2 regions of the Lentihominibacter sp. genome follow, and region 2 is predicted to be linked to the other one. Evidence: predicted binding sites of a transcription regulator. Region 2 holds the regulator's gene; the other holds the start of a gene.
The links. Region 2 encodes LexA, which represses DNA repair genes until DNA is damaged. Its sites were predicted from a motif close to AGAACANNTGTTCT; they were not measured.

Region 1: a site for LexA is predicted at 9,784-9,797, ahead of recA (recombinase RecA). Genes of this name have one in related genera too.

Annotation. Positions count from the first base shown of each region.
Region 1 is NZ_JBKTXS010000006.1:4,454-17,127, reverse strand. It holds gene ACLR96_RS02695 (LicD family protein) at 1-361, opposite strand, end outside; gene ACLR96_RS02690 (hypothetical protein) at 354-1,412, opposite strand; gene ACLR96_RS02685 (aminotransferase class I/II-fold pyridoxal phosphate-dependent enzyme) at 1,414-3,228, opposite strand; gene ACLR96_RS02680 (CDP-glycerol glycerophosphotransferase family protein) at 3,305-4,570, opposite strand; gene ACLR96_RS02675 (CDP-glycerol glycerophosphotransferase family protein) at 4,573-5,691, opposite strand; gene tagD (glycerol-3-phosphate cytidylyltransferase) at 5,721-6,116, opposite strand; gene ACLR96_RS02665 (ABC transporter ATP-binding protein) at 6,156-7,172, opposite strand; gene ACLR96_RS02660 (ABC transporter permease) at 7,061-7,867, opposite strand; gene ACLR96_RS02655 (helix-turn-helix domain-containing protein) at 7,892-8,089, opposite strand; gene ACLR96_RS02650 (helix-turn-helix domain-containing protein) at 8,385-8,597, shown strand; gene recA (recombinase RecA) at 8,644-9,765, opposite strand; gene ACLR96_RS02640 (competence/damage-inducible protein A) at 9,947-11,176, opposite strand; gene pgsA (CDP-diacylglycerol--glycerol-3-phosphate 3-phosphatidyltransferase) at 11,216-11,749, opposite strand; gene rimO (30S ribosomal protein S12 methylthiotransferase RimO) at 11,751-12,674, opposite strand, start outside.
Region 2 is NZ_JBKTXS010000033.1:752-13,425, reverse strand. It holds gene argC (N-acetyl-gamma-glutamyl-phosphate reductase) at 1-606, opposite strand, end outside; gene sigE (RNA polymerase sporulation sigma factor SigE) at 728-1,429, opposite strand; gene ACLR96_RS08550 (sigma-E processing peptidase SpoIIGA) at 1,443-2,285, opposite strand; gene ACLR96_RS08545 (LuxR C-terminal-related transcriptional regulator) at 2,439-3,407, shown strand; gene ACLR96_RS08540 (carboxylesterase family protein) at 3,521-5,182, shown strand; gene rplT (50S ribosomal protein L20) at 5,316-5,669, opposite strand; gene rpmI (50S ribosomal protein L35) at 5,682-5,882, opposite strand; gene infC (translation initiation factor IF-3) at 5,910-6,410, opposite strand; ribosomal protein L20 leader region at 6,477-6,626, opposite strand; gene ACLR96_RS08520 (RDAC family protein) at 6,949-7,176, shown strand; gene ACLR96_RS08515 (desulfoferrodoxin family protein) at 7,221-7,610, opposite strand; gene trxA (thioredoxin) at 7,662-7,982, opposite strand; gene ACLR96_RS08505 (aldehyde dehydrogenase family protein) at 8,161-9,588, shown strand; gene lexA (transcriptional repressor LexA) at 9,704-10,366, shown strand; gene hcp (hydroxylamine reductase) at 10,568-12,241, shown strand; partial or broken gene ACLR96_RS08490 (VWA containing CoxE family protein) at 12,433-12,674, opposite strand, start outside.

The DNA.
Region 1 (12,674 bases), on a different contig from region 2:
TATCCAAAATAATGATATCTAAAAACACTCCATGTGGTGTTCCGTCACCTAAATGATTTCTTCTTATAAGAGATGCATCCAACCTCATATATCTTGGTATAGGAGAACAATATTCTTTATATCGCTCTTTACTAACCAAAGCTCTTCCTTCTTGAATCTCCCCATCAATAACTTTTTCCAGTTTCTTATATTCACTGTAAGTAATATTAATATCTATATCATCGTCCCACGGAATAAACCCCTCATGTCTTAATGCCCCAAGGAGTGTTCCTCCGCTTAGATAGTACACAATATCGTTTCTTCTGCATATACTATCAAACTCACAGAGTAACTCAAATAAATTTTTCTGGAGGCTATTCATTATTTTGACCTCCCAATGTTTTTATATAGTCACCTTTATAGCTGTATATTGCAATTTCATTATTTTCATTTTCGGAAAAATTCCCACGATTCTTTTCAAGATTTTTTCCATAAATTCTTTGAATCAACGAATTTACCCTCTCGCTTATATATATATATCCGTATTTTTTAGATGCGAAGATATATGGCTGTATAATATTATTTAATTCATCTAATTTATTTTCGTCATACAGCTGTTCTATTTTTTCAAAATTTTCATCAAGCTCAAGACAAAAATAATATCTGTAATATAATCGGAAAATACTATTGACCAGTTCTTTTTTCTTCTCCCTATATTTCTTCATTCTTTTTTTTAATTTTTCCTCGTCTTGAGAAATACGCCCCAACAATGCAGAATACCGTTCAAGCTTTAACTCTTTATATGAAAGAGCAGTATCACAGAAATAATATTCACTGTTTTCTCTAAACTCAGTGATTTCAAGATTTGCTAAACTATCATTTTTAATCCAATATTCTTTACATTTGTCATCCTTTGCATATTTTTCAATCAACTTATATGCTGTCTCTTTAATCGCTTTTGCTTTACCCCTGGTCTCAATTTGCTTCAAAAACTTTTTTCTTAAAAGCGGTTCCAGCTTTTTTCCTCTTGTATTTTTGCCTCTTATTATATTCTCATATGTATTCTCAAAAGTTTTATAATATATAATTTTTATGTTTTTAGGTCTTAAAAGCTGTATAGTAACACAGATACCTAAATGTTTTTCATAAATAAGTCTATCTGGAGTATAGAGTACAGTTGTAGTATCTATATATCTTACAAATAGCCCTGGGAAATTTTCACTATTTCCCATCCACTCAAGAATCCTATTTTCTCGTTCAGACTTATTGAAATATTGAATGAATTTTTTCAAATTCATTGCTGTCATAAATATATTTGCACTATTGTTAATTTTCAAATCCACTTCTTCCGGCAGCAAATACTCTATTTCATTCTTTGTACATATATCGTCTATTTCGTTTTTTAATTTTTTGATTACTTCTTCAATTTTCATATTATTGAATTTCTTGTTTTAATGATTCTATAATCTTATTATTATCATCAGTATTTCTTATTGCTATTCTTACAAATTCCCTACCGCTTTTTTCTAATTTTGAAGTTAAATCCTTTATGAATAACCCATATTTAAATAACAATACTTCTGTAATTTTTTTTGCGGAATATTCACCTAAAAACTCTACCATTACATAATTAGCTTGTGATGGTATAATTCTAATATCAGGTATTTTAGCTAATTCTTTTTCAAATCGTTTACGTTCTTTCTTAAACTTTATAAGTCCCAAAGAATAATCTTTCTTATATTTTTCTTCAATTTGCATATAAAACTCAGCAAATGAATTTATGTTCCAAATAGCAACCTGTTTTTTTATTTCATCTATATATTGACTGTTGCCGGATGCCAGTATTCCCAATCTAAGTCCAGGCACGCCATATGACTTGGAAATACTTTTCATAATAAATAAATGGGGATTATTCAAAAGTATTTCTGTTTTTATTAATGAACTATCTTCTTCGTCTGTAAAATCAACAAAGGATTCATCTAAAATAAATTTAACACCCTTATTCTTAGCCCATCCTATCAATCTCACAACATCCATTTTAGGGATATAATTTCCCGATGGATTATCGGGATTTATTAAAATTAAATTGTCAATTTTTGCAGAGTCAAAGTAACTTATAATATCATCTGCACTATATGAAAAGTCATCAGTGGAAGGTTCAAAAACAACCGTATCGTTTTCATTGTATCTATTGGGGTATTCCTCAAACGTAGGCTTTATTATTCCGGTTACACCTTCTAATTTTTCCATTAAAGCTTTTATAAGTTCAGCTGCTCCATTGCCTACTACTATATTTTTCTGTGGTACATCAAAATTTTTAGAGGCTAACAACGAATTAACACGCATTCCTGATGGATATTGTGTTAATAGTTTTTCAAAGTTTACTTTCAACTCATCCATCATCTTTTGTGGTGGAAAATATGGATTTACCAGATATGAAAAATCAATAAGCTTAGGATATCGCCAATACCCACCATATCTGCTTTGCAAAAGACCTACTTTCTCCTCTGCATCCGGCATAAAAATAGAGGATGCAATATCTAAATCTTGAATATCATCAATCTCATACCATGCTTCACCATCTAACCGTTTTGCCTTAATTACAGGCTCATCTAACATAGTAATGACCCTGAGAACTTGTTCGTAATACTCATTATTTCCTAAAGCTTTGGAATAGGCATCAAGAAACGGTACATAATAGTTTCTTGAAAATTCTCTTCCAAATTTATATATATTAACAGTTTTATAATATTCATTTCTATCTTCAAACTTGTGCTTTGTACCTGGTACAAAGGCCTCAATAGTATCATCCTCTGCTAACTTTACACATGTGCCATCCATCCAGCTTTCATATTTATCAACTAAAGCTAATGATTCTCGCGGGTCTTGTAACAGCTTTTCCAATACTGAGTCTTCAAATATAAGATCTGACTCAAATAATAGAGTATCTTCTTCACACAAATATTTCTTCGCCAATGCTAATGAATATATGTTGTTGGTTTTATTATATATTTCATTTTTAACATATATAATGGGAATAGATATATTTAACGTGTCTATGTAGTCAATAAGTTTTTTACGTTCATACCCAACCACGATAACTATACGCGAAACATTACATTTTTCAATTTGATGCAACATTCGATCAATTAGTGTAACTCCATTAACTTCTACCATACACTTAGTATTATTCTGAGTTAAATTCTTTAATCGTTTCCCCATTCCAGCGGCTAAAATTATTGCTTGCATAGCATTCTCCTCTTCCTTCATAACTTTAACGTCTTACACGCCAATTCATTTATCATTAAAGCTGTGTTCTCTTAGCTTACAAAAACACTTTCTCCACAACTCTCTTTGTTGCCTGTCCGTCATCCAGATAGTTATATTCCTTATTAAAATTATCATATCTGGAATGAAGGATACTCCCTCCACTTTTAATTTCATCTAAGAGCTGCTCTTCATTTGTACATATATTCCCTGGTAGTTCATCCAGTGACAAATAAAATCCTCTTATTTGTTCAGCATATTCTTCCAGATCATACATAAAGAAAATTATCGGTTTTCTGAGTACTGCATAATCAAAGAACACACTTGAATAATCTGTAACAAGCATGTCCGATACTATATACAAATCATTTATATCTTCGTAATATGAAGCATCGTAAACAAATCCAGAATATTTTTCAAAATCGAAATTATTAGCTACAAAATAATGCGCCCTAAACAACACGACATATGATTCAGATAATTCTCTTTGCATTACGCCAAAATCAAGCTCATTTGTATATACATATCCCTTACTGCTGTCATGCTGATTATCTCTCCATGTGGGAGCATATAAAATAACTTTTTTATCTTCCGCTATTCCGAGCTTTTCTTTTATTTTTCTTATGTCTTCCTGCCTGTAATTTGACAAAACATCATTACGTGGAAACCCTTCTTCAATAATCACATTTTGTTTTCCCCAAGCTTCAAGATTAAAAGCGGATATAAATTTCTCTGTACAGAACCTTGATGACGATGTCATATATGAATATCTTTCTGCATCCGCTTTATATTTTTTTCTTATATCCTTGTTTGAGTTAAGTGCATTTTTTCCTTCTACATTTATATCATATCCCAGTTTTTTAAGAGGAGTACCGTGCCAACACTGCAAATATACCTGACTTGCTTTTCTATATATTGCCTCGGGAATACGCGAATTACTTACCCAATATTTGCTTGTTCCATAAGCTCTGTAATAAGATCTTGAACCATACTTTACTATTTGTGTGCGGCTATTATACAAAACATCAAATTCTTTATGCTTATCTATATTTTTAAATGCCCATACAAATTCAAAATCTTTAAATTTTTCATTTTGCAGCATGTGCTCATACACCGCTCTTGGATTATCAGAATACCTCCTCCCCATAAACGATTCAAATATAATTTTCTTATCATTTACATGAGCAAAGTGATATAACAAATATCTGCATCGATTTTTTATGTATCTGAGACTTCTAAAAAACGTACGTACAACACTGTTTTTTTTAGATAAATTTATCAGCCATTTTTTTATTTTTTTTCTGATTATCCTATATACTCCCATTTCTAACGATGCTCTCCTTTAAAATCATTCGTCAATGAAACCAAAAAATCTGATAGTCTATTTGTAACATTACTGCAGTCTATGGATATGTATTTTCTGAAAAAGAGCTTCATATTCTCACTACAGTATGGCTCTGACATTGCTCTAAAAAGATGTTCTTCACGGCAAAATACATATTCTCCGATTCTTTCTTTTACAAAATCCACATTAAGGCCTACATTTTCCTCATATTCATAAACATCAGGAATATAGAAATATAGCTCCTTATCCATCAGCAAGGCTTCAAATGCTGCCGCTGAATAATCCGTTATTACCTTGTCCGATATTTTTATCCAATCAAGAATATCGTGATTTTTAGCAATCACAACTCCTTTGCTTAATACATTTTCATAATTGGTTCTATCAAGCCAATGTTTCCTAATAATTAAATTATAGTTTTCGAAATCAAATCTTTCTAAAAATCCTTCTATATCTAAACTACTGTTCTTCCTGAATGTCGGAGCATATAGAACATTTTCCTTTTCCTTTAGCTTCGGATAATCCTCCAGTATTTTCATTTGTATGCGTTTATCGCTATTGTTTATGTAATCTATCCTCGGCAAGCCAAGCAACTTTATTTTTTCCCTTTTTATATCAAAAGCCTCACTATAAAAGGTAGCTGTTGCCCGGCTAGGCGCTATAACATAATCATAGTTCCTGTAAAGCCTCATAACCTTTACTATATCTTCTCTATTTCCTCCTGGTTTTCCCACAGTTTGATATCCAAACTTTTTTATAGCACCAAGTGAATGCCATATTTGAACCACTCTCTGACCTTCTTTTTTCTTTATAATGGATATAAGTATGCAATATCCGTCCACTACTACTACTTTAGAGGTTGCTATATGATACATCTGTCTCAACATGTGAAATCCATATTTTATTCCACCAGAAAAACTCTTTGTCAATCTTTTAGTAAGTACTACTGTTTCTATATCTCTTTCTTTTAAAGCCTCCTCAAGAAGACGTATATCTATAGTCTTTTTATTTGACTGCCTACTCAAAATAGTTATTTTCTTTTTCAGATTAAATGATTTAAATGCTAAATAGACTAAATTCAATATGGCTACCGCTATTCTCATAATGATAATTTTCATTTTTATTTATAGAATCAATCAGATCCTAATTCCTCTTTTATCTTAGTCGTTGAAATACCCTCTGTTCTATCTAAAAACTTCAATTCACAGTAATCTTTCAAATAATCAAATTTATCACTGTTTTTCCAATCACTTCCCATTACACATATATCAACTTTATATGTATTGATATCATCTATTTTCTGCTCCCATTTTTTTTCCGGAATTACAAGGTCTACATACCTCACAGCTTCCAACATGATTTTTCTGGTTTCATAATCATGAAATGCCCTTTTTCCTTTTAATTCATTAAAATCATCTGTTGATAACGCAACTATCAAATAGTCACCTAATTCCTTTGCACGTTTCAACAAATTAATATGCCCATAATGAAGTAAATCAAATGTTCCATATGTTAAAACTCTAACCATTATCCATATCTCCGTCTGTACAGCAGTTTAACTTAATAATTACATCCTCATAAAGCTTAATCCAATCCCCATCCCTACAACAACAACTGTCAATATCATTATCAAAATTATCATATGCTTATGTGACATTTCCACCGGATGCTTGATGCGGTTATCACTCTCGCTTGTTACCCTTGTAAGATTAGTTGCTTCCTTCCGTTTAAGGCTTTCGTTATACAAGTATATGGCATCACTTATATCTCCGTCATAAAGTACTCTCCCTGACCTGAGTACAATACCCCTGTCACAGAACTGCTTTGCTGTAGCTGTAGAATGCGTAACAAGAAGCAGTGTCGTTCCATAATCTTTTATCATTTTCTTGATCCTATCGACACATTTCTTCTGAAATTTTGAATCTCCTACACTCAATGCTTCATCTACTATCAAAATATCAGGCCTTATACAGACATTTATTGCAAATCCCAGCCTTGCTTTCATCCCGCTGGAATATGTTCGAAGCGGCTGATCTATATATTCACCTATTTCGGCAAACTCTACAATATCCTCTTCAACTTCTTCTATTTCTTTATTGGTCATGCCGGTAAGCTGCCCTTTGAGATAGATGTTCTCTCTTCCTGAAAACTCAGGGTCAAATCCTGCTGTCAGCTCTAAAAGTGCTCCTACCCTTCCTTTCACATGTATCTTTCCGTAAGTTGGGAAAGAGACTCCTGTTATCATTTTAAGTATTGTGGATTTTCCTGCGCCGTTTCGGCCAAACAAAGCAACAGACTCACCTTTTTTTACAGAAAAAGATACATCATTTATTGCTCGTTTTTCTCTATATGTCACAGATTTTATAAATGTAGCCAAGAATCTTTTCTTGTCATTTTTGAATAATTTATATATTTTTGTAACATGATCCAATACTATAACATTATTTTTATCAGTCATCTTATTTTTCTGCCTCACAAAATATCTGGTATCTCTTTTACGGTTCTGTTGTACGCCCATGTAGCTGCGACGATCATGACGAGCAGCATTATCATAAAACATATGAACGGTATCCTTTCTTGCCATATCCAAGTCTCATATATGAATGTGTTTCTGTATCCGGATGCAAAATAGCTCACAGGATTAAACAGCATTAAGATTTTTATCCAGCCCACTTCTATACTGTTGACATCGTACATTATCCCCGAAAGCCAAAATATAGGGGTTACAAAAGAACGAACCAGATTTTTAAAATCCTTACTCATGGCAGAAAGCATAGAAGCAAACAGACTCCAGAATGTAAAAAATATTACCATAAGCAACAAATATATGGGCAATTGCAATATGTATTTGCCCGGGAAATGTCCCAGAATTATGAAAATAATAAGCATAATGCCGATAATGAAAAAATGTATCATCAGCTTAGACAACCCTACGAATGTAGGTATTGTAGATACAGGAAATTTCATCTTTGTAACAAGATATCTGTATTTTAATATCGCCCCCGTACCCTGACTTATCATTTCACTCATATAAAACCACGGTACCATTCCTGCCAATATCCAAAGGATATACGGGCATCCGTTTATATCTCTGTTTGCCCTAAGCCCTATTGAAAACGCGAACCACAATACTAAAACCATGACTGTCGGCTTTATAATAGCCCATGCCCATCCCAATGCAGCACCGGAATAGGTTTTTACTATATCAGCCTTAGCCAATTTCAATATCTGCTCGCGCCACATAATATGTTCTTTTATTATTTCAAATAATGTTTTCACTTTTTCTTCCTATCAAAACGCCTATTATTTTCTAAATACAAGAATATCTTCAACATTACAATCTAAAATTTCACATAATAAATCAATCGTTACTGTACTCAAGGGTTCGTTATGACGAATCCTGTGTATAGTTGAACTTCTTACGCTGTATTTTTTTATAAGTTTATATGTACTTATATTCTTCTTTTTTATGGTCTCCCAAAAGGGCGTATATTCAATCATTTCCCACTCTCATTTTAACCTGTTTCAGGTTAACAATTGATAAAAATTTTAACCTGAAACAGGTTAATTCATTTATTACTATACAGTATTTTGACCCAATAGTCAATCACCCCCCCCCCCTCAAAAAATAGCAAAAAATTCAAATAAATTTTTTAAAGAAGAAACATATTCTGCATCGTTTTTAATCTGTTTCAGGTTAAAAACGCTATAGAAACAATCATATGTTCTATAATCAAAATCATAAAGTAAAATTTTGGATAAAAATGTCGACTTTATGGAGGTGATATACAACGTAATGTACAGAAGGATCCGTGATTTAAGAACTGATCATGATATGACACAAAAGGAATTATCTAAAATCTTAGGCATGTCACAAACAGGATATTCTAAATACGAGACAGGAGAAAATGACATTCCAACGGAAATATTGATACGTTTGTCGAAGATTTATAATGTCAGCATAGACTATCTGTTAGATCAGACTGACTGTAAAAAACCATATAAATAAAGGAGCTGTTTGGAAAATTCATTCAACAGCTCCTTTATTGTAATTACTATTCTATGATAACTCCATCTTCATCGATTATTATATCATCTGTATCGATTCCCGGGATATCCTGTTCAACATTATCTGTGTCTTTATCCCTATCATTTCTGAGATTATCAAGAAGAATTCCTTCAACTTTATCCATAATATCGGGATTATCTTCAAGATATTTTTTCACATTTTCTCTTCCCTGTCCGATCCGATTTCCTTCGAAACTATACCATGAACCGGCTTTTTCTATGATCTTCGCATCTACGGCACAATCCAAAACATCTCCGGATTTTGAAATGCCCTGACCGTACATGATATCGAATTCTGCCTGTTTAAAAGGCGGGGCAACTTTATTCTTGACGATCTTAACTCTCGTCTTGTTTCCCAATATCTGATCTCCAGACTTTATACTTTCTTCTTTTCTCACATCTATTCGCATAGAAGAAAAGAATTTGAGAGCTCTACCGCCTGTAGTTGTCTCCGGATTTCCAAACATCACTCCTATTTTCTCCCTAAGCTGGTTTATAAATATAATAGTAGTATTAGTTTTATTTATAACTCCTGCCAACTTTCTCAGGGCCTGTGACATAAGACGCGCCTGCATACCCACTGTAGCATCTCCCATAGCTCCGTCTATCTCATGTTTTGGAACAAGCGCTGCAACGGAGTCAACCACTACTATTTCAACAGCTCCGCTCCTAACAAGCATTTCAGCTATCTCCAAAGCTTGTTCTCCGTAATCAGGTTGAGAGACGAGAAGTTCATCAACATCCACCCCCAGATTTTTCGCATACTCAGGATCAAGCGCGTGCTCAGCATCTATAAAAGCCGCTCTTCCGCCCTGTTTCTGCGCCTCGGCAATTATATGAAGCGTAAGAGTAGTTTTACCTGATGATTCAGGACCAAATACTTCAATGATCCTTCCCTTCGGAACTCCACCTATTCCAGTTGCCAAATCAAGACTCATTGAGCCTGTGGATATAGCCTCTATATTCATTCTGGCACCGTCATCACCGAGTTTCATTACAGCACCTTTGCCAAATTGTTTCTGTATCTGTGCAAGAGCTTCATTCAACGCTTTATCTCTGTCTTCCTTACTGGCCGACTTCATATTTTTAGTTTCATTTTTAGCTGCCATATAATTACCTCCAAATCAAGAACGTTTGTTCTTTAATTATAATACCCTATTTTTACCATGAGGTCAAGAAAATTATCTCGAATTTTTATGGAATAATTTTACATTTTATTATGCGTTTTGTCAATATATTAAGTATATTTACTATAGACATGGCTGCGAAAAAAATCGTAGCCATACCCTATTATATATTCTTATTTATCATGTCTAACATACTGAGCAGTGTATAATGCCTGTTCCATTTCCTATTGACATCTCTCATAAGAACTTTTTTACAAAGCTTCTTATCTCCATAAATAAAACCTATATACACAAGTCCTACCGGTTTTTCCCTGCTTCCTCCGTCAGGGCCTGCTATTCCGGTAACAGATATGCAGATGTCACTACCGCTTACCCTCTTCAGTCCTTCTGCCATTTCAACAGCAGTTTCTTCACTTACAGCACCAAATTCATCTAAAGTCTCAGCTCTGACTCCAAGTTCATCCATTTTAGCTTCATTGCTGTAAGTTACAAGGCCCCGCTGAAATACCCTGGAAATCCCCGGTATATCTGTGACTGCCGCAGCAAACATGCCGCCTGTACATGATTCAGCCGATGACAATGTAAGTCCTTTTTTCATAAGTTTTTGACATACTACCTCAACCAGCTCTTCATCATCACAGCTGTAAATATAATCTCCGATCCTTTCTATCACTGTTTCAAGCATACGATCAACAGCTTCTTTTGCTTCATGACGTGATTTCTTCTTTGACGCTATCCTAAGAGAGCATTCTCCCTCTTTTGCATATGTTGCAAGTGTCGGATCAGTCTGATCGTCTATAAGATCCATAAGTTCTGTTTCCAGCTGAGACTCTCCTATACCAAATGCTCTTATCATCCTATAATAAATGACATCATCAGACATCGATTCTAAAAACGGCATAACACTTTTTTCAAACATCCTTGTCATCTCTCTCGGAGGCCCGGGCATACATATTATATACTTGCCGTCTTTTTCTAAAGCGAAACCGGGAGCCGTTCCTGCATCATTATGGAACACTTTAGCTCTGGACGGCAGTATCGCCTGTTTCTTGTTGTTTTCCGTCATTTCTCTTCCAAGATTCTTAAAGTATGAGACAAGCTCTTCCATTACATCATCGTCAAGGACCAGTTCATCACCCATTACTTCACAGGCCACCTCTTTAGTCAAATCATCCTGTGTAGGCCCCAGACCTCCCGTGGTCAATACCAAATCACAATCCTCAAAAGCTAAGTTTATCATATCAAATACTCTTTCCGGATTATCACCTACAGTATAATGATACATGACATCATATCCCAGCATATTAAGTTTATTTGAAAGATATACTGTATTAGTATTGGTTATCTGGCCGAAAAGCAGCTCTGTTCCTACACTTAAAATAGCCGTTTTCATCTTTACTACCTCTTTTCTGCTAAAAAATTTTCCTAATTTCTACATAGAAAATAATTTTTTATTTTTAGCTATGTATTCAATACCTGAAACAATAGTCATTATCAAAGCTATCCAAAGAAATATAGTATCCATAGGTAAATTAAAGTTCAAAAGGCTAAAAGGCCAGTTTTCCAATATAAGAAGAGGTATTGCTATCATCTGAGTTATAGTTTTGATCTTTCCTGTAGTACCTGCTGCTATTACTATTCCCTGAGCCGCTGCTACTTGTCTCATGCCTGTTATTATAAATTCTCTTCCCAGTATTAAAATCACCATCCACCCAGGAACATATTCAACCTGTACAAGACATATGAGAGCTGACATAACCAGAAGCTTATCGGCAAGGGGATCCATCAGTTTTCCGAAATTAGTCACCAAATTATGTTTTCTTGCTATATGCCCGTCAAGCATATCCGTCAAAGCTGCCAATATAAAAATTATAGCTGCAGCATATTTATATCCCATGAGAAAAACTACAATGAATACAGGTATGGCAAATATCCTCCCCATAGTAAGTTTATTAGGCAAATTCATATTATTCCTCCTTTTCTCCTATCAAATCATAATCAAAAGCATCCGTTATATGTATCCGAACCATATCTCCGGGACTAAGCTTATCATTTGATTTAAAAATAACGGTATTGTCTATTTCAGGCGCATCATATACAGTTCTTCCAATATAAGCCCCTTCATTATCCATTTCGTCAATCATGACCTCTATAGTATTTCCCACCTTTGCTTGGTTTATTTCTCGGGAAATATCAAGCTGCTTTCTCATTACAGTATCGGCTCGAACAGACTTCACATCCTCTTCTATCTGATTATCCATATTCCCTGCAACCGTACCTTCCTCACGTGAATAAGCAAATACACCCAGACGCTCAAATTTTGTTTCTTCAACAAAATTTACAAGTTCCTCAAAGTCTTTCTCACTTTCTCCGGGAAATCCGACGATGAAAGTAGTCCTTATATGTATATCAGGAATAGCTGACCTTAATCTTCCTATTGTATCCTTAATACTTTCTGTTGTGGAATATCGATTCATCGCATTAAGTACATCATTTGAGATATGCTGCAGCGGAATATCTATATAATTACAAATTCTTTCTTCTGAAGCCATTACATCAATAAGTTCATCGGTTATCTTGTCCTCATAACAGTACATAAGCCTTATCCATCTTATGCCTTCTACCCGGCACAGCTTTCTTAAAAGCTCTGGCAGCATCAATTTTCCGTAAATATCACGTCCGTACTCTGTCACGTCCTGAGCTATCAGAATTAACTCTTTACACCCCTTTAAGGCCAGAATCTCCGCCTCATCCACTATATTCTCCATAGGTCTGCTTCTGTATTTTCCCCTTATCTGAGGTATAACACAGTATGTACAGCAATTATTGCAACCTTCTGCAATCCTCAAAGTCATGGAATACGGATTCTCCTTTATCTTTCTGGCAGAAAA
Region 2 (12,674 bases):
AGGCGGTGTACTGATTCCCGTTGCCGACAGGATTTCCGGAAGATGCTTATGTGTCTGCGATATTCCATACTGTCTCGGACTGCATAGAATATCCTGCCCTCCCATATTGCCTCTTTGCCTATCTCCTGCCTCATACTGTGCTATCATTTTTTTTCCGCCTCCGCTGTAGCCTGTAAGTGAAGTAGCGGAGAAAGGATAGTCCGCCGATATAATACCTGCTTCAAGTAACGGCTTTATCAGCAAAATGACTCCTGTTGCATGACACCCGGGCACAGCCACCCTGTTGCTTTCTTTTATCATATCTCTCTGCTGCGGACAAAGTTCCGGCATTCCATATACCCATGAAAGATCAGTTCTGTGAGCAGTAGATGTATCAAGTATCCTGCATTCCGCAGGCGCTGCATCCGCAATTTCTCTTGCGGCAGAGTCAGGCAGACACAAAAAGGAAACATCGGCTTTTTTTATCAATGCCAATCTTTCCTCTAAGTCCTTACGCTTATCTGAATCTATTTTTAATACTTCTATATCATCGCGTTTTTGAAAATATTGATGTATCTTTAACCCTGTAGTGCCTTCCGCACCGTCAATAAATACTTTATATTTCATAAATTAATGCCTCCGATTTCATGTTGCTTGTTTGAATTTTTATTAATTGTACAGCATATTTATTCACTATGTTTTTTATGATACACCAGTATATAGTTTATTTCAATATTTTTTTACCACTTTATCCTAATTTTTTTATTTCCTTTTGCAGCCTTCCTATTATCTTTTTTTCCAGTCTTGAAATATATGACTGCGATATTCCCATTTTATCGGCAACTTCCTTTTGAGTCAATTCTCTGCCTCCGGCAAGACCAAATCTCATTTCCACTATTTCACGCTCTCTTCCTGTCAGTTTATCCATAGCATATCCCAAAAGGCTTTTATTCACTTCCTCTTCTATATGCCCATAGACCTCATCACTTTCTGTACCTAATATATCAGAAAGAAGAAGCTCGTTTCCATCCCAGTCCACATTGAGAGGCTCATCTAAAGATACTTCCCCCTTTATTTTATTATTTCTTCTCAGATACATAAGAATCTCATTTTCTATACACCTTGATGCATATGTAGCCAGTTTTATATTCTTTTCTATCTTAAAGGTATTAACAGCCTTTATCAATCCTATGGTTCCTATGGAAATAAGATCTTCCACATTCACACCTGCACTTTCAAACTTCTTTGCTATATAGACCACCAGTCTAAGATTATGTTCTATCAGCAGATCTCTGTCTATTTTACTTCCCGCCATAAATCCCAGTATGGCCTTATGTTCTTCCTCTGCAGAGAGAGGAGGCGGCAGCGTATCATTACCTCCTATGTAAAAAACTTTATTTTTCTTGTTTAAAAATTTCAGCCTCAGCCATAACATCAATTTCCTTATCATTATTCCTCTCCCTTCACGTTTTCCTGTCCGACATATCTTTGGATAAAAGCAACTCACACCCATTGGCTGCTTTCCCATATATGTTGAATTCTCTGCTTCCCTTAGCAATAACATTTCCCCTGAGCCGTCTTCCTGAAATTTCTATAAAATCCACACGAAGCGACATCATTATACCCTTTGTTCCTATTGCCTCGTAAGGTACAATGCCTATTCTGTCATCACTGACAGCGCCCTCATCTTCGAATCTACTCCACAGACTTTCCTGAGCCACCGCTACAGGTTTTCCGTTTATAGGATCTGTAAGCTGATTTCCGGTGTCGAAAAAACCTTTTGTTTCAAAGACTTCATCTCCGATAAATATCTTTACATCAAAAACATGTTCCTCATAAAACTTCCTGCTTGCCACAGTTTTCATTATTTGCTTAGCAGTGAATGTACCCATACCGATAAAAAGAGCTAAAAAGGCAGCTTTCATATCTCCTGTGTATATTCCCGAAGCTGTATATATACCGGGGTTTTGAGTTATCAGCAAAAGCCCCATTGTAAGGCCTCCCATAAAATATGTCACAAGAATCATGGTCAGAGCTTTCTTCCATATACGCTCTTTACCTAATACAACAAAACATACAGCAAAGGCAAACATTATCTCGGATATAACCGTAAAATACATTGGCAGTGGCAAAAATATTTCCATGGAAAAAATGCCGCACATTACACCGCCTAAAACAAATCTGATCTTATCCTTTAAAACAGTGAATCTGACTTTAAAAATCTCAGCTGTTATGTAAAGAAGCACGCACCCTATTACGAAATTCTCTATGAAGAGAATCTCCCCGTATACTATCAATTTTTTCACCCGTAAAATTCCTTTATGTAAAAACGATGGTAATTAGGATTATATATTGTTTAATCATCGCAATTTGTCGAAAAGAGAGATTGTCAAAACAAAAAAGCCTTGCAAAAAAAATATTAAAAAGCAATAATATCTGTAATATTATTGGAGGATGAAATGATAATACTATCTATGTTTACAAGTATGGTTTTCTATGTGTTTACCATAATAACTTGCACCGTTGCCGCTACGTTATATGTAAGATTTTCCGTCAAGAGAGAAGGTTCACTATACAAAACAATCTCTGTCCTGCTCTTATCCTTTCTTGCCTATACTATAATGGAAATGTTTGTAACGTTTTTTACTGAGCTGCATATTACAAAACCTCTGTTCTATACTCTTACAACTCTTTCAGATGTGGCTTATTTCTTTATCGCAGCCTCTTGGCTCGCAGCCATAGTCACAATATCAGGAAATCCATATATTATCAGAATCAAAGGATTCTGCATATACACAGCCATATACGGCATAACTGTGGATGTTCTTAACCTTATGGCCAAATTCAGTCCGTCTGTATTAGGCCTCACTCAAAAGAAAACTTCTGAGATCCTTTTATATATCAACTGTACATTCGATATAACATTAATCCTCATAGGTATATTTTTTATTTTCTACGGAATCTTCAAAATGAAAGGAGAACGGCAAAGAAAATGGGTTCTGCTCTTTTCCTCATTCCTCGTAATCTACATGATTTATATCACCAACTGGGATATAATATCCTGCCTTGATGAGGTTCCCAACCAAATACTGTTTTCAAGTTTCGATCCCGCCCATATTTTCTATGCGGCAATGTGTATCCTGACCCTTTATATGGTGTCAAGGAAAAATGAATTCAGAGCAAACTATTATATGCCTGAAATTCTGGGAATCACTGGTGAAGAGACCTTAGAATCTGTCGGCAGAAAATACAAACTGACATCACGTGAACTTGAATTGCTGAGCATCGCCTGCAGCGGCCTCAGCAATCCCGATATAGCAAAAAAACTATATATATCCGAGAGTACCGTAAAACAACATCTCTCACATATATATAAAAAACTAAATGTTAAAAACAGATATGAACTGATCAAAAAAATCAAGCTCTGATCAAAAACTGTACTGTCGTACTATATCAAAATTTTTATCAGTAAATTATAATAATCTGCAATAAAAGTTTTTATTTTAAAAACATATTAAATGTTTTTGAAAGGAGGCAAAGAATGAACAGGATATTAATAATGTTTTTTGCAGGTCTTACCCTATCTTTTGGCATGAGCCTTTCCGGATGCGGCGAATCACAGACTGTTGCAAAGGCACCATCCGGAACGTATATAGGGCAGCAAAATGAGGGAATTGATGAATTTTTAGGTATACGATACGGAAATATGGAGCCTTTTAAAGCAGCTACAGATGTTAAAACAACTGCAGAAGATGAAATAAAGGCTACATCCTTCGGTTATAACTGTATCCAGCCCTACGATGAAGTGGAAACAGCATCTCAGGACCCATGCTCACAGGATTGCCTGTTCCTTAATGTATGGACCAAAGATACAGAAACAAAGGATAAGCCTGTAATAATGTTTATCCATGGAGGCAGTTGTATATGGGGAGGAACATCCGATCCTTCTTATGACGGAGAATACTTTATCAGAAGCCTTCCGGAAGGAGAAGACTGTGTATTTGTTACCATCAACTACAGAATGTCTATAATGTCCGGTGTGGATATGTCCGTACTGGAAGGATATACAGATGAATATGCCGATGCTATAAACTTAAGCAAGCTTGATCAGACGCAAGCTTTAAAATGGATAAACCAAAACATCTCTGCATTCGGCGGTGATCCTGAGAACGTAACTATCATGGGACAGTCCGCAGGCGGAGGCGCTGTGGAAATGCTTATGGCAGATCAAAGTACTCACAAATATTTCAACAGAGCTATCATCAACAGCGGAACCCAATCAAGAGAAGCAGTATCAAAAGAAACCGTAACAGAAAATTCCAAAATAATATTTGAAATGCTTGGGGTGAGAACAGTAGAAGAAGCTGCAGCCTTGACGGATAAAAATATCTCTGAAAACATATCAGACATCGTAGACCGCCTTGGCAGAGTACACCCCGGTCTTAAATGCGCAGACGGCAGAATCGTATCCGAAACATGGTGGGAAGATCTTCAAAATGGAGTCGCTTCAGATATAGACCTTCTTATAGGCGGCACCAATGGCGAAGAGGATTGGAATGCTGTCGACTGGGACAACAGTATCTCGGAGGCTATATCCGACCCACAGTCAATATACGATTATATGGTAGAGACAGATACAATGAGATCCGATGCTTATGGCAGATATTACGGAGTGGAAAAAGAAGGATTCTACGACACTTTCCTTACAATGGGTGATGATCCGGTAAAACAAGCTATGGATATGTATAATGAAATCTATTTCAATTACCCTACTCAGATGATTGCCGAGACTCAATCAAAATACAATCAAAATACCTATCTTTATTACTGGGAATATGCGCCTGATATGAAAAGTGTCATTGAATACAGTGGTGATTCAGCAGAAGTCTCTCCTTATGGCAGAGCACTTCACTGTATGGATCTGTGTTTTGAATTCGGCTGTAAAGACGGATATACCGAACTTACCGGTGATCCGGATCTTATGTCTGATGAAATGATATCCAAAGCCCAGTCTATGGTGTATCATTTTGCCAAGACAGGCAATCCTAACAACGATTTAATTCCCAAGTGGACACCATATGATGAAGAACACAAATACAATATGATAATAAATTCCACCGGTAAATGGAGCTGTAAGAGCGACTACAGAGGTGACATAATAGACTATATGAGACAGCTTACACCATATGGTACAGAAAACTAAACTTGCCTCAAAAGGATTGCTTGCATAAACAACGCAAACAATCCTTTCTATATAAAACTCTATCTTTAATTTCAACAATAAAAATAGAGGTCTATAAATTGACCTCTATAATCTGCTTGTATATTATTTGTTTCTAAAGAGCCTTTTTTGCGGTATCGCAGATCTTAGCGAAAGCCGCGGGATCGTGGATAGCCATTTCTGAAAGCATTTTTCTGTTTATTTCAATATTTGATTTCTTAAGCCCGTTCATCAATCTGCTGTATGAAATATCATTCATTCTTGCTGCAGCATTGATTCTCGCAATCCATAACCTTCTGTATTCTCTCTTCTTATTCTTTCTCCCTATATAAGCAGAACGGAGAGCTCTCATAGTAGCGGGTTTAGCTGCCTTGAAAGTCTTGCTCTTGGCACCGTAGTACCCTTTAGCCATTTTTAAAACTTTTTTATGTCTCTTATGTGCATTTACACCTTTTTTTACTCTTGCCATCTTGCTACCTCCTTACTTGCTTAATATCGCTTTTATTCTTTTAAGATCTGCGCTTGTCAGAGTCGTAGCCTTTCTCAGGCCTCTCTTTCTCTTTTGGCTTTTCTTCGTAAGAATATGGCTCTTATATGCTTTATTTCTCTTTACTTTTCCTGAACCTGTTATCTTGAATCTCTTGGATGCGCCTCTGTGAGACTTCATTTTCTGCTTTGCCATGACGTATTATCCTCCTACTTATTAAATTTATTTATCATTTTTCGGCGTAAGAATCATAGTAAGACTTCTGCCTTCAAAATTAGGTTTCCTATCGATGTCACCCACTTCTGAAACGGCTTCGGCAAACTTGTTCATTACTTCCATCCCTCTTGCGACATAATCCTTTTCTCTTCCTCTGAATCTCAGACTCACCTTCAGTTTATCTCCATCCTTAAGGAATTTTGAACCTGTTTTAGCTTTAACCATTATGTCATGATCCTCTATGAATGTTGACAGTCTGATCTCCTTGACCTGAGTAGTCTTCTGCTTTTTCTTCGCTTCCTTTTCCTTCTTCTGAAGCTCATACTTATACTTTCCATAATCGAGAATCTTACAAACAGGCGGATTGGCTTTCGGTGAAATACAAACCAAATCGAGCTTCTTTTCCTCCGATATATCAAGCGCTTCTTGCCTGCTCATTATTCCCAGCTGACTACCGTCTGTATCAATAACTCTTAATTCCTTTGAACGAATTTCTTCGTTTATCATAGCTTCTCTGCTAATTGCCTTATACCTCCATAAAACTCCGTTAATAAATTCCCCTTGCCGTTTTTATGAATAATAAAAAAACGGATCTATGTATCCGCCCCAATTTTCGCATAAATTATGATTCCGCATTTAATAAAGTAAAATCAAAATCTGCCTATTATTAACCCAAACAGCCTTCGCTCTTAGGTGAGAAGCGGATAACTTCTTCTTTCTACCTGAATTACTATATCATATGAAAAGATAATATGCAAGAAAATTTTCCCGGCATTCTTATTAATGCACACAGAAAAATCACTCATCCGGAAATTCTGTAACCATCAAAAATCCTATCATAATCAGCCCTATAGATGTAAAAATACTTGCAATAACAGCCATGGCCATAATTATCCACACCATATCACCACCTTTGTTTTAATAGTTTCTCCAAAACTGAAGATACTATTAAATATCATTTCTATCACTCCGGGATATCTTGAATGCCCTTCATCAACATGGTATCATATGAAAAGTACTAAAAATAAAAAGGAGGTTCTTATTCATGTATGCATTACCCTTTTCTGAAGTAAGCAAACTAAAAGCTGAAGTTGACAAACGCTTTTCCATGCACCTGCATTTTCATGACAGATGCGGAGGTCAGTTTTTCTCTCTTGAAGAAAAAAATGATGATTTACGCAAATATATTGAAAACTATTTTTCCGATATGAATCTGAAAGCCGTATATTCCGAAAACGGTTTGGAATTTACAGTAGAAGCTCAAAATGAATAATGAAAAAAGATCCTTCTTCTTTTTAATGAAGGATCTTTTTTTGATTACAGTCCCATTTTCCAGAGGCCGTGCTTATTGCAGTATGCAAAAACAGCAATGGCTTCATCTCCCGGAACTTCCGCCGAAACTCCAAACGTAGCCCGTGGTTCTTCACCTGCCTTAAGTCTTGCAAACTGTCCGCCCCTTTTCGTCTGAAGATATATCCATTCTATAAAATGATCGTCTTCCATAGGATGGCTGATCTCTCCGACATCAACTCTTACAGCACCTTCCTGCTTTTTCACCTTAGGAACATGTTTTTCCTTGGCGCCGTCTGTCTCAGAAGCATGCAACCTTACCATTTCATCCCCACAACATTTTACGTCATCTCCCTCGCCTGTCAGAAAAGTTATGGTACTTCCACATTTTTTACACATTAAAAACTTTGGATCCATATCAAATACCCCTTTTTATTTTTTGATAAAAAGCAGGCAATAGAGCTCATCCTACAGTCCCAGAGCTTCTGCAATCTGCTCTTTCGACCGCAGGCCAATCAATGTCTCAGCAATTTCTCCATTTTTAAAATATACCAAAGTAGGTATGCTGGTGACCCCAAATTTCATGGCTAACGCCTGCTCTTCATCGATATTGATTTTTCCCACTTTTATGTTTTTGTATTCATCTGCAATCTCATCCATAACAGGACCCTGCATCATACAAGGGCCGCACCATGCCGCCCAGAAATCAACCAGTACCGGCTGTTTCGATTCTTTTACTTCTTTTTCAAAATTATCTTTTGTTATTTTTATGATCTCCATAATTATCACTTTCCTTTCCTGCTTATTTTATCCGATTTTTTTAATATCATTAATGCTAATATAACATATATAATCTGGACTATCAAGGTAAAAATATGATCATTTTCCTTGTAAAGTTATTTTTGTTAAAATATAATAAAATCAATATTGTACAGTATTTTCTATACCATTAAGGAGGTCTTTAAAAATGTCAATGAATGCACACGACTATGTCGCAGAACTGGTCAAAAAGGCAAGAAAGGCTCAAAAATACGCCAATAACTTCACACAGGAAGATGTTGATCTTCTGACAGCAGCGGTAACATACAGCCTTACAAAACCCGAAAAAACCAAAATGTTTGCTGAAATGCTTGTAGAGGAATCCAAAATGGGCATATCGGAAGATAAAATTTCTAAAATATACGGAAAAGTCTGGGGATCTTATCTTCAGATGAAAGATAAAAAATCAGTAGGCCTTCTCGATGACAATAAAGAAACCGGCATTCAAAAATGGGCTAAACCTATGGGAGTTATTGCCGGAATCATGCCTGTGACCAATGGAGAAGCTACTCCTATCATAAAAGCCAACATGGCTCTGAAAACAAGAAATGCCATAATCCTGGCTCCACACCCCAAATGCAGAAAGCTCAATCTCGCTATAGTCAATGAGATAAGAGCCACCATCAAAAAGCTTGGATACCCTGAAGATCTGGTTCAAACCTGTCACTGTGAATGGGTTAAGCTTGAAGTATCACAAGAGCTGATGACGCAATGTGATTTTATCCTTGCCACCGGAGGCGAAGCCCTCGTCAAAGCAGCCTACTCTTCCGGCACACCTGCCATTGGAGTAGGTGTGGGAAACTGCGTATCTATAGTAACAGGCAAAACACCTATGGATAAAGTAGCTGAAATGATCTGTTTGTCAAAAGCATACGATAATTCAACATCATGCTCTACGGAAAATAACATCATAGTATTTGACAACTGCTATGATGATTTCATAAAAGCAATGGAAAATCACGGAGCTTTCCTATGTAAAGAAGGTTCTGAAGAAAAAGCAAAACTTCAAAAAACATTGTGGCCAAACTCACCTGATGATCACGTACTCAACCGTGCTGTCATTGCTCAAAGTGCTGAAGATATAGCTGCCCTTGCAAGACTTGAAGTGCCCTCAGGAACAAAAGTCATAATGGTGGAAGAATTTAATGGCTTCGGCCTCCAACATCCATTTACGGGAGAAAAGCTCTCTCCTGTATCCGGTATCCAGAAAGCAAAAAACCTTGACGATGCTATCAACAAAATGCTATCTACACTGGAATATCAGGGAAAAGGTCACAGCTGTGGTATACATACTGATGATCCCGCTGATGTAGATAAGCTTGCCTCTGCGGTTCCGGTAACTAAAGTAGTAGTAAATCAGCCGCAATGTCTCACTAATTCAGGAGGATGGAACTGTGGATATCCAGTCTCACTTACACTGGGATGTGGTACATGGGGAGGCAACAGTGTATCTCATAATGTTACATATAAAGATCTCTTGAATTACACTTATGTTTCAAGACAGATTCCCAACTGGAAACCTGAATCACTCAAAGACTTCATAAATGCAGATATTATTGCAAAAGTAGATGCCTAATCATGCAGCGACAAAACGCTGAAGCATTATACTCTTTTCAGCTCAGCAGAAAACATGTGTTTACTTTTTGTTCTTTTTATGATAAAATGTTCTCATAAACAAGGAGGATATTCGCATGTTAAAAGAACGAGAACAAAACATCTTAAATTACATGAGAGCTGAAATAAGAGAAAAAGGCTACCCTCCTACTGTCCGTGAAATATGTTCTGCACTGGATATCAAATCCACATCTACAGTTCATAAGGATATCTCAAACCTTGTAAAACAAGGTTATATAAAGAAAGATCCTTCCAAGCCAAGAGCCCTAATGCTCGTAGACATCGGACAAACTGATTCTCACGATAAACATGAAATGTCAGACAGCAACACAGTAAACAGAGAAGTATCCCGCGCCGAAATCATAGAGGTACCTCTTGTGGGCAGAATAGCCGCAGGCACTCCTATTCTTGCTGAGCAGAATGTGGAAGACAGTTTTCCGGTTCCCGCAAGATTCGTAGGAAACAATCCCAGCTTTATGCTTACAGTGAGAGGCGAGAGTATGATCGAAGCCGGTATAATGGATGGGGATTATATATTAGTAGAACAGCAGAACACAGCCAGAAACGGAGAAATAATTGTAGCTATGGTGGACGGATTTGAAAGCGAAGCCACGGTCAAAACTTTTTATAAAGAAAACGATCATATAAGACTCCAGCCGGAAAATTCCTCTATGAGTCCCATCATTGTTCAAGACGTAAAAATACTGGGAAAAGTAAAAGGAGTCTTTAGATATTTTTAATAAATCTTTTATAAAAGTCTGTTATGATCATAACAGACTTTTTATTATACATAAAACATTATCAGCGATATTATATACATCCATAAAAACAATCAGCACGATATTTTTTGTATCTCTATATATCAAAAATTTAAATATAAACGATTATCTTCAATATTACTGCACAAAATAAGAAAAAAATAATTTGAACGGAGACAAAAAATGAACAACAATATGGATCTTAATTATGAAATGTTCTGTTACCAGTGTGAACAGACTGCCAACGGAAAAGGCTGTACTAAATTAGGGATATGCGGCAAAACACCTGAGATAGCCAACCTGCAGGACCTTCTTATTTTCCAGATAAAAGGAATAAGCTGCTATGGAAAAAAACTGATTGATCAAGGGGATCATATAGACAAAGACATCGTCAGCTTCATCGAGAATGCACTTTTTACCACTCTAACAAATGTAAATTTTAATGCCGAAGATCACGTTAGACTCCTTAAAGAATCTCAGAAAATAAAAGAAAGGCTCAGAAATCTTGTAGGCAAAATTAATAGCCCTACTTCACATGCTACCTATGATCTTCCGTCCGCCAAAAGTGAAATGCTCAAAGACTCTCAAATAGCAGGGATTATGTACGATCAGTCCCTTGATCCCGATATACGTTCACTTCGTCAGACCATTCTTTATGGACTCAAAGGTATCAGCGCATATGGACATCAGGCCAGAGAGCTGGGATATTACAGCGATCAGGTGGATGATTTTTATATTACAGCTCTTGAATCTACTACCGACGACACGCTAACAGCAGATGAAATGATAAGGATGACCATGAAAACAGGAGAGATTGCTGTAGAAGTCATGAAAATCCTTGACGATGCAAATACAGAAGTATATGAAAATCCATCTCCTCACAAAGTAAATATAAAAATTAAAAAAGGTCCTTTCATCATCGTTTCCGGACATGACCTGAAAGATCTGGAAATGCTTCTGAAACAAACAGAGGGAAAAGGAATAAACATTTACACACACGGCGAAATGCTTCCCGCACATGGTTATAAAGGACTAAAAAAATACTCTCATCTTGTAGGAAATTTTGGCGGAGCATGGCAGGATCAGCAGAAAGAATTTGACAATATACCAGGATGTATCCTCATGACTACAAATTGTCTGATGCGACCGCGAGATTCATATAAAGACAGAATCTACAGTACTAACGTAGTAGGGTGGGAAGGTGTAAAACACATAGAAAAGAAGTCAAACGGAGAAAAAGATTTCAGTGAAATAATACAACAGGCGATAAAACTTGGAGGATTCAAAGAAGATCAGGAATCAAAAGAAATACTTGTAGGATTCGGGCATCATGCGACATTAGGATATGCTGAAAAAATAGTTGCAGCTGTCCATAAGGGCGATGTGAAACATTTCTTCCTCATCGGCGGCTGCGACGGTGCAAGACCGGGACGTAATTACTATACTGAATTTGCAGAAATGGTTCCAAAAGATTGCATGATATTAACATTGGCATGCGGAAAATATAGATTCAACAAACTTGATTTCGGTGAAACCGCAGGACTTCCAAGACTCCTTGATGTAGGTCAATGCAACGATTCCTATTCTGCTGTGCGCATAGCAACTGCTCTTTCCGATGCTTTTGATACAGACATAAACGGACTTCCTCTGTCATTCATAATCTCATGGTATGAACAAAAAGCTGTCGCCGTACTGCTGGCACTTTTGAGTCTGGGAATTAAAAACATCTATCTGGGACCTACACTGCCTGCATTCCTCAGTCCCAATGTACTGCAATATCTTAGCGATACTTTTGATCTGAAACTTATAAGCAGTGCTAAAGATGATATAAAAACATGTCTGAAGCAAAATATATGATTTTCTCAATGACAATAAATTTTACGAACAAAAACTAAATTCATTTCTTCCATTATTTTTAAAATCTGAATCGATTTTATTTTATCAATACCATAAATCAATATTTCTTTAAAAGATAAGGCTGTCTCATTAAAGATAAAAAACTTTAATGAGGCAGCCCTACTTTTTATTTTCTGTTTAACAACTGGCGTTTATTTCACCAGCAGTTTCTTTATTCCTGCTTCTAAGCCATCCAATGAAAGTTCGAACATCGGAAATATCTCTGATATAGCATTTATGGTTTTAGCTCCATACATCCATTCCCACGTACTTTTGTCTATAGGGTTAAGCCATACCTGTTTCTTATATCTTCTCTTAAACTTCTCCAGCCATGCTATACCCGGTTCTTCATTCCAAAGACCAATATAAGAATTCCCTCCCTTTTTATAAAGCT